Regions from separate parts of the Priestia sp. AB genome, predicted to be linked through region 4. Evidence: riboswitches for the same ligand, from Rfam matches in the RefSeq annotation. Region 4 holds a riboswitch; each other region holds the start of a gene.
What was found. Region 4 has a riboswitch for cyclic di-AMP ahead of POF52_RS04305 (cation:dicarboxylate symporter family transporter). Riboswitches for the same ligand answer to the same signal wherever they lie in the genome.
Positions count from the first base shown of each region.

Region 1: linked by a shared signal. The riboswitch ahead of POF52_RS04980 (potassium channel family protein) and the one ahead of POF52_RS04305 (cation:dicarboxylate symporter family transporter) in region 4 are both predicted to bind cyclic di-AMP.
Region 2: linked by a shared signal. The riboswitch ahead of POF52_RS30410 (APC family permease) and the one ahead of POF52_RS04305 (cation:dicarboxylate symporter family transporter) in region 4 are both predicted to bind cyclic di-AMP.
Region 3: linked by a shared signal. The riboswitch ahead of POF52_RS28870 (cation:dicarboxylate symporter family transporter) and the one ahead of POF52_RS04305 (cation:dicarboxylate symporter family transporter) in region 4 are both predicted to bind cyclic di-AMP.

Region 1 covers NZ_JAQMYN010000001.1:972,496-974,698, forward strand. The annotation lists gene POF52_RS04975 (carboxymuconolactone decarboxylase family protein) at 1-454, shown strand, start outside; cyclic di-AMP (ydaO/yuaA leader) riboswitch at 570-714, shown strand; gene POF52_RS04980 (potassium channel family protein) at 839-1,498, shown strand; gene POF52_RS04985 (TrkH family potassium uptake protein) at 1,502-2,203, shown strand, end outside.
Region 2 covers NZ_JAQMYN010000034.1:8,603-10,805, reverse strand. The annotation lists gene POF52_RS30415 (DUF4430 domain-containing protein) at 1-285, shown strand, start outside; cyclic di-AMP (ydaO/yuaA leader) riboswitch at 649-793, shown strand; gene POF52_RS30410 (APC family permease) at 924-2,203, shown strand, end outside.
Region 3 covers NZ_JAQMYN010000023.1:18,880-21,082, forward strand. The annotation lists gene POF52_RS28870 (cation:dicarboxylate symporter family transporter) at 97-1,356, opposite strand; cyclic di-AMP (ydaO/yuaA leader) riboswitch at 1,463-1,602, opposite strand; gene POF52_RS28875 (undecaprenyl-diphosphate phosphatase) at 1,876-2,203, opposite strand, start outside.
Region 4 covers NZ_JAQMYN010000001.1:848,099-850,301, reverse strand. The annotation lists gene POF52_RS04310 (aspartate aminotransferase family protein) at 1-432, opposite strand, end outside; gene POF52_RS04305 (cation:dicarboxylate symporter family transporter) at 541-945, opposite strand; cyclic di-AMP (ydaO/yuaA leader) riboswitch at 1,126-1,281, opposite strand; gene POF52_RS04300 (NAD(P)/FAD-dependent oxidoreductase) at 1,885-2,203, opposite strand, start outside.

The DNA.
Region 1 (2,203 bases), 120 kb from region 4:
AAGAGTTTTGTTAGCAAACGAAGAGGGAACAAATTTTGAAAAAGCATTGAATTTAATTCCGCATGTAAAAAGATTGTATGATGAGCTTTACGACACGCTTTGGAACAGCGATATAGTAGAAAAAGAGACTAAGGAAAAAATAAGGCTTTATCTAGCAGGTGTTAACGGCTGTGAGACGTGTATGAGCATGTCATATGTAGGCGATGAGACGCTTAATCAAAAAGTGTTAAGAGAAAAAGAGCTGGAAGAAAAAGATCGACTGCTGTTTCGATTTATTGATGTATACCGGGTGCGTCCAAGGGAGTTGACGGATGCTGATATGAATCAATTAAAGAAATTTTACAGTGATACGCAGCTGTTAGAGCTTTTAGCTGTTATTAATTTATTTGATCAATTTCACAAAATGATTGTCAGTTTAGATTTATATGATTTTTGCAGCTTGCAGGGCAAGTGAGGTCTTCGCTAAAAATATCTTGACAGACAAAATCCACAGGAGTAAGATAGCTTTCGTAAAGTGAAACGTATCATGAATCGAATCGATTATTCTAAAAAATAGATCATAGACATTTAAATAAAAATCGCTTAATCCATTACGGAGCGGAGGACCCATTATTTACGCACATATTGTGCTCCGGGGTGAATCCTTAAAAAGGTAGGGTTACTCTTAAAACCCGAACCCGACAGCTAACTTCGCAAGCGTTTTGAGGGGGAAGAGTGTGGAAAAACACAGGAGCCTTCCTGTGTTTTTTTGCGCTTTTTTTAAGAAAAAGATGTAATTTTTTAGAAAAAGTATAAGCTAAGAGAACACACAGCAGTTGAAGAAAGGAATAAATACATTATGAAAAAACAGTTTGCTGTATTGGGATTAGGTCGTTTTGGAGGCAGTTTGGTTGAAGAGTTTGCTAATCTGGATGTGGATGTGCTCGCTATTGACCGCAATCAGGAGGTAGTAAATAAATTTAGCAACTCAGCTACATATGTTGTGCAAGCAAACGCGATTGATGAAGCTAGCTTAAAGGGGCTAGGTATTCGCAATGTTGATCATGCTCTTATTTCGTTTGGAGATGATATCGAAGCAAGCGTGCTGGCAACGATGCTTTTAAAAGATATGGGCGTTAAGCAAGTATGGGTAAAAGCAGTGAATATGTATCATCAAAAAGTGCTCGAAAAAATAGGAGCGGATAAAGTCATTCACCCTGAGCGCGATATTGCTAAGCGTATTGCTCATCACGTGGTGTCAGAAAAAATCATTGATTATATTGAATTGTCAAAGGATTATAGTATTGTCGAAATTGTCGCCTCTAAGAAACTTCATAATAAAACGCTGTTTGATTTAAACATTCGTGCCAAGTACGGCTGCAATATTATCGGCTTTCAGCGAAAAGACGGGGAAATGGTGATCTCGCCTACCGCGCATGAAATAATTGAACAAGGAGATATGCTGATTGTCATCGGACATAACCGCGATTTGAACCGTTTTGAAGAAGAAGGAGTTTAACTTATGAAAAAACAAATCATTAAACTCACTCCTCCGCAGCTGCTTGTCTCCATTTTTGGCGGAGGAATTATTATTGGTGCTCTTCTATTGATGATGCCTTTTTCTACTACTGAGCCAATCGGGTGGGTAGATGCCTTTTTTACGTCTACTTCCGCTATGACAGTAACCGGCTTAGCCGTCGTAGATACAGGTACCCGTTTTACCGTCATCGGTCAAATCATTATTATGCTGTTAATTCAAATAGGCGGTCTTGGCATTATGTCATTTGCCGTGTTGATTTTTATGATGCTAGGTAAAAAAATTGGATTTAAAGAGCGTATGCTCGTTCAGCAGGCATTAAATCAAACGAGCGTCGGCGGAGTTGTCCTGCTAGTTAAAAGGCTGTTTATCTTTTCATTTTTAATTGAATTTGTTGCACTTATCTTTTTAGCAATACGCTGGGTTCCGGAATTCGGATGGTCTAAGGGGCTGTTCTTTAGCTTGTTTCATTCAATTTCGGCTTTTAATAACGCAGGGTTTGGGCTACTGTCTGATAACTTAGTGCAGTATGTTGGAGATCCTATTATTAACATAACGATTTCTTTTTTGTTCATCATTGGTGGGTTAGGGTTTACCGTTCTTGCTGATATGTGGGTGAAAAAATCGTATAGAAAACTAACGCTGCATTCAAAAATTATGATTATCAGCACGTTTGCGATTAATGTG
Region 2 (2,203 bases), on a different contig from region 4:
AGAATTGTAAATGATAAAAACGAGACGATTGCTTCAAAAGAAGTTTCATTTCAAGAAGGTGAGACATTATACGAAGTAACAAAAAGGGCCTTTAACATAGAAGAATCCCAAGGGAATATTATATCTATAAATGGTATCCATTCAATTCCAAAGAAAAATATACATTGGGCTGTTTTTGTAAACAGGAATTTTATAGAGTTAGGTTTAGATGAAGTCACGCTCAATGAAAATGATGAGGTAGTATGGGCTTTGAAAAATTGGGATAATCAAGAAATTTTAAAGTAAATAACATAGAAAATTAAAACATCCTACAAAAAGTAGTTGGTTATTATTCTAACTACTTTTTTGTAAGTTATAATTTCCGATAATGCTGATTATATAAACTAGAGGTGTATATGATATGCAGCTGAAAAGCAGAAAAACCTACCCTGGTGTGTGATAGGGTAGGTTTTTCTGCTACATTATTTAACCAAAGGACTGAAGTCTCACGGCGTCTTGAATAGTTTGCTCAAGATATCAAAATTTATTTATCTACATAAAAGAGAAAAACGAATTATATGAAAATTAGTTTTAATTGAAACGGCTCTTTACAAATGTAAAATTCAGGCGTATAGTACCTACCATACATATATGATCTTGCTATTTTCATACCTTTTATCGCTTAATCCACTAAGGAGTGGGGGACCCATTTTTGTGTGCACTTGCACTTGGGGTGAATCCTTCTGTAAGAAGGTAGGGCTACTCTTAAAGCCCGAATCCGACAGCTAACCTCATAAGCGTTTGGAGAGAAGGTTTGCTTTTATTTGTCCTGGAAAGAACACTAAGCAGAACCTTAGTGTTCTTTTTTGTGTTTTTTTTCTGAGATGGGGAATGATGAGAGTAAACTAATATAAATAATGGCAAAGGGTCCAGGAGGAGTTTAGATGAGTTATTCATCCATAAAACGTTTATTAATTGGGAGGCCACTTAAATCAAAGGAGCTAGGTGAACAAAAGCTAAATAAGGTCAAAGCCTTAGCTATTCTTTCATCCGATGCACTTTCATCCGTGGCATATGGTCCAGAGCAGGTCTTAATCGTACTTGCTACTATTGGAATGATTGCATTTTGGTATTCCATACCTATCGGTATTGGGGTACTTATCCTTTTAACGGCACTTATCCTTTCTTACCGACAAATTATTTATGCCTATCCAGAAGGTGGCGGCGCTTATGTTGTATCTAAACATAACCTTGGAGAGAATGCAGGGCTTATTGCTGGTGGGTCTCTGTTAGTAGACTATATTTTAACCGTATCTGTAAGTATTTCATCTGGAACAGATGCATTAACGTCGGCTTTTCCTGTTCTTCATGATTACAAGGTTATTATCGCTTGCTCATTGGTTATTTTTATTATGGTTTTGAACCTAAGAGGTGTAACAGAATCAGCTTCGGCTTTAGCATACCCTGTCTATTTATTTGTTCTTGCATTGGTTCTTTTAATAGGCGTAGGCATATGGAAAGTAGCCACTGGTCAGGTGTCTCCTGATGTTCATCCGGCTATTGGAACTGCAGTGCCAGGAATTAGCTTATTTTTACTACTACGAGCTTTTTCATCAGGATGTTCAGCCCTTACAGGCGTAGAAGCTATTTCAAATGCTGTAACCAACTTTAGACAACCAGCTGCAAGAAATGCGGTACGTACGCTTGTTGCAATGGGCGTTATTTTAGCTATTTTGTTTTCAGGTGTCATGTTCTTGGCTTATTGGTTTGGAATTGTACCTAAAGCAGAGGAGACGGTTGTTTCACAGCTTGCTTCCCAAGTGTTGGGACGAAATGGTTTCTATTATTTTGTTCAGGGTACAACAGCTTTAATTTTAGTATTAGCTGCCAATACAGGCTTTTCAGCCTTTCCTTTACTGGCTGTTAACTTAGCTGTAGATAAGTATATCCCGCGTATGTTTACGATACGTGGTGATCGTTTGGGCTATTCAAATGAGATTGTGACCCTTGGAATTGCCTCTATCTTGCTTATCATAGCGTTTCACGGTAATACAGAACGGTTAATTCCTTTATATGCTGTTGGCGTATTTATTCCATTTACATTATCTCAAACGGGGATGATTGTTAAATGGTTAAAAGAAAAGCCAGCTGGCTGGCAGGGAAAATTAGTGACCAATTTTATTGGAGCTTTTATTAGTTTCACGGTACTGATTATTTTCTTTAC
Region 3 (2,203 bases), on a different contig from region 4:
TATAGGGTCAATTTCCATAATAATAAAGGAATTATTACGAAAAAAGCTACTTATTCTAATTTTTTGAATAGAATAAGTAGCTTTTTAATTTATAAATTAGCCGGCTCTCATGACCTCTGTACCTTTTTTAGGGTCAAATTTGCCTTCAGATTTAGACATCACAATTGCTGCTAGTGTGTTTCCTACTAAGTTAACAACCGTACGTGCCATATCCATGATTCTGTCTACTCCAGCAATGAAGGCTAACCCTTCTGCCGGAACGCCGATTGTTCCAAGAGTAGCCAGCAATACAACAAATGATGTTCCTGGCACGGCAGCCATTCCTTTAGATGTAACCATCAATACCAGAATGAGCGTCAGCTGTTGAACGATCGTTAAATCAATACCGTACACCTGCGCTAAGAATAACGCTGCAATCGCTTGATAAAGAACGGAACCATCTAGGTTAAATGTATAGCCAATTGGTACAACGAACGATACGATAGCTTTTGGACAGCCCATCTTTTCAAGTTTTTCCATAATACGCGGAAGAACTGTCTCAGAACTAGATGTACTGTATGCTAACAACAGTTCATCTTTCATATAGCGGAATAAGTGGAAAATGTTAATTCCTGCCCATTTCGCAATTCCTCCTAATACAACAAGTAGGAAGAAAATTAACGCTAAGTAAACTAAGATAACAAGCTTTCCTAATGAAAGGAGTGAATCTAAGCCGAATTTTGAAACTGTTACACCAATTAAAGCAAATACACCAATTGGCGCCACTTTCATTACAAGGTTTACCACGTGAAACATTGCGTGAGAAACACCGTCGAAGAATTGTACAACTGGCTTTCCTCTTTCCCCAATTGCCGCTACTCCAAGTGCAAATAACACTGTAAAGAAGATAATTGCTAGCATGTCTCCTTCAACAATTGACTGGAAAAAGTTTGTCGGAACAATGTGTAAGAAAGTTTCAGCCACTGACTTTCCTTCTTGCTGTTTGGATGTTTCAACATATTGTGAAATATCACCCTTTTGTGCTGAATGAATGTCTACACCTTGCCCAGGATGAAAAATATTAGCAACCAATACACCGATTATAATTGCAAAAGTCGTAATAATTTCAAAATAGAGAATGGTTTTAACGCCGAGCTTTCCGACCTGTTTACCGCTCCCTGCTCCTGCAACTCCAACGACTAAGCTTGAGATAACAATTGGAATAACAATCATCTTAATTAATCTTAAAAATAGGTCTCCTAGCGGCTGTAGGTATGTTACTACACGCGGATCGTTAAACCAAATTACCCCTACAAGAACACCGAGGATTAATCCGGTAAAAATCTGCGTAGCCAAACCAAAACGAATTTTTTTCATAGATGTACCTCCCCAAAGATGTATGACATTTGTATATATTTTTCTGAAAAAACAAAAAAAGACTATTCTTAAGAAAGAACAGCCTTTTACTTACGCTATTTTGGGCTCTTTCTCTCAATAAAGCAAACGGGGTTAACTGTCGGATTCGGAATTGAGAGTTTCCTACCTTTTGTAAGGATTCACCCCAAGGCAGCTTTACTGCCGATAATGATTCCCCCGCTCTATACGATTAAGCTTATTATTCAGTTTTTATAAAATTAAAACGATCTATACGTTGTCATACGTTTTTTACAGTCAATAAAACTAAACAGAAGTCTTACTTTTACTTAACTTTATACTGCACAAATATTAATTTACTATTTTTCGACACGTTTTGTCAATACCTATGTTTATAAAACGCTTTCAAAAGGCGATAATATATATTTATGCAAAAAAGCTATTGCAATGTTGCAATAGCTTTTTCTTGCTCTTTGAGTCTCTATTAGAAGTTTAAGGGACTAAAGAACACGCGTGTTTATTTTATAAAAATACAAAATATAGAATAGCTGCTAAAACTATTCGATATAGTGCAAATGGTACTAATTTGATACGGTTAATTAATTTCAGGAAAAAGCGAATAGATACCAGCGCAAAAATAAAGGCGCTGATAAAACCAGCAATAAAAAACGGTAGTGCATCTGATGTGAAATACTGCCAGTTTTTAACCAATGAAAGTCCACTTGCTCCTGCCATGATTGGCACTGCCATAATAAATGTAAAATCTGCGGCTGCCTTATGGCTCATTCCAAGAAGAACTCCTCCTGAAATCGTTGAGCCTGAACGAGAAAAACCTGGCCAAAGAGCAATA
Region 4 (2,203 bases):
CATAGACAGAGCTCCTATTGTAATACCGTGATAGCTCATCCAGCGTGACAAAACCTTTGTTTTGGTTGGCTTTCCTTGCTCTTGAAAATGCTGAATTGCCGTTTTCATAGCCGTTTCAGTCGCTTCTGTCCCGCTGTTAACAAAAAAGCTCCACTGGAAATGATTGCTGCTTAATTCACATAGTTTCTTAGCTAAGGCTTCTGTTGGATCACTTGTAAACTGCGACCGATATACAAACGCAACTTTCTGTGCCTGATCGGTCATCGCATCAATAATTTCTTTTACGCCGTGTCCGATACTTGCTGTAACTGCCCCCGACGAAGCATCTATGTACCTTTTTCCATCTTGGTCGTACAAATAAATTCCTTTTCCATATGAAATAACTGGGTAGTCGTCGTCGAGCAGCGGCTTTATTACATGAGTTTTATTCATTTCCGCACTCTCCTTTCAAACATACACTCTTATTAAACTGTATGCTGAAACGAAGAGTTTCTTGCCAATAAAAAAAGCCCTAGCATATAGCTAGAGCTTTTACGCTTATTAAGCTGATTGCGTTACAGATTTATCGATACGTTTTGCTTCTGACTCAGCCACAATAACGGCACACGCAGCGTCTCCCGTAATATTTACAGATGTACGAAGCATGTCAAGCAAGCGATCAATTCCAATAATCAATCCGATACCTGCTACAGGCAAGCCAACCGAACTCAATACCATTGCTAGCATAATGAGACCAACTCCCGGCACACCTGCTACACCTAACGTGATAGAGAAAAACACAATTGGTACAACAAGCATTTTAATTAAGCTTAAGAAAATTTGGCCAAGCGGTGTAAACAAGTACTTGTCCAGCGGAGCAAAAGCACTTGGAGCAAAAGCGTTAATCAACACTCCTACAACAGCACCAGCAATTAGCGCGATAATGATCTTTGTCGATAGCTTCATAGATTTACCCCCCGTAAATAAATTATATTAGAATAATTCTAACTACCATACTTATTTTACCATGCATTGAGAACGATAACACTCAAAATATACAATATATTAAAAATTTTCAGATTAATAGTTCAGGAATATTTTTAGCTATACAAAAAACCATGAGAATATCACGGTGTCATAGACCTGTTATTCCCTCACTGAATGCTTACGGAGTTAGCTGTCGGATTCGGGTATGTGAGTTACCCTACTTGATTCATTCAAGATTCACCCCAAGTACATTACTCATAAATTATGGGTCCCCCGTTCTCTTATAAAACAAAAGAGATTAAGCAAATAATTTTCTTTAATATTTTTGCATGATAATAATTGTTACTTTAATTAAAATTCATTTTATATGTTTCTGTCAACTTTTTATTCAAAAAAAATGCATGATTTTATCATAAAAAGTTGATAATTGTTATATTTTAAAATATTTACATCGTATTTCAATAAACCACAAATACTTATTTAACAAGACTTATAATCTAATAGATAAAAAATTAATTCAAAAAATAGTTTGTAAAGTGAACTTTCTTCTCATTAACTCCCATTCATTAATTCGCATAATTATTCTAATATCCGTGTACTTTATTGCTTTCATAAATATTTTACTCATCAAAAAATAACTCTTTTCAACTGCTGATTTTATCCTTGTATTGCTTGATATACCCTCCCTAAAATTTCACTGAATTTATTGATGCAAAGAAATGGACATTATCAATTCGCCTTATTCTATTTAATTCTGTTCACGATAGAAGGATGGATTCCGTAATATCTTTTAAAAAAGGAGCGGGTAATTATCATATAAAACTATCGGAGTTGGTGCGGTACAAGTTCTTTACTTTTTACTTATTCGCTCTCGTTATTTAACACATAAAAAAAAGAGGCCCTGACGGCCTCTTTTTTTTATACAGTAACAGGTTCAGAACTTGCTTTGCGATTCTTTAATTTTTCAACAATGTCACGCGCTACCCACACACCGCACGCACTTGCCTGCGCGAGCCCTCGCGTAATACCAGCTCCGTCTCCTCCCACGTATAAACCAGAAATTTCAGTTTCAAACTTATCGTTTAACTTCGGACGGGCGGAGTAAAATTTCGCTTCCACACCGTAAAATAGCGTATGTTCAGATGCTAACCCAGGCGTTACATGATCCAGTGCTTCTGTCATTTCAATTAAGCTTTTCATCGTATTATAAGGAAGTACTAAGCCCAAGTCACCAGGT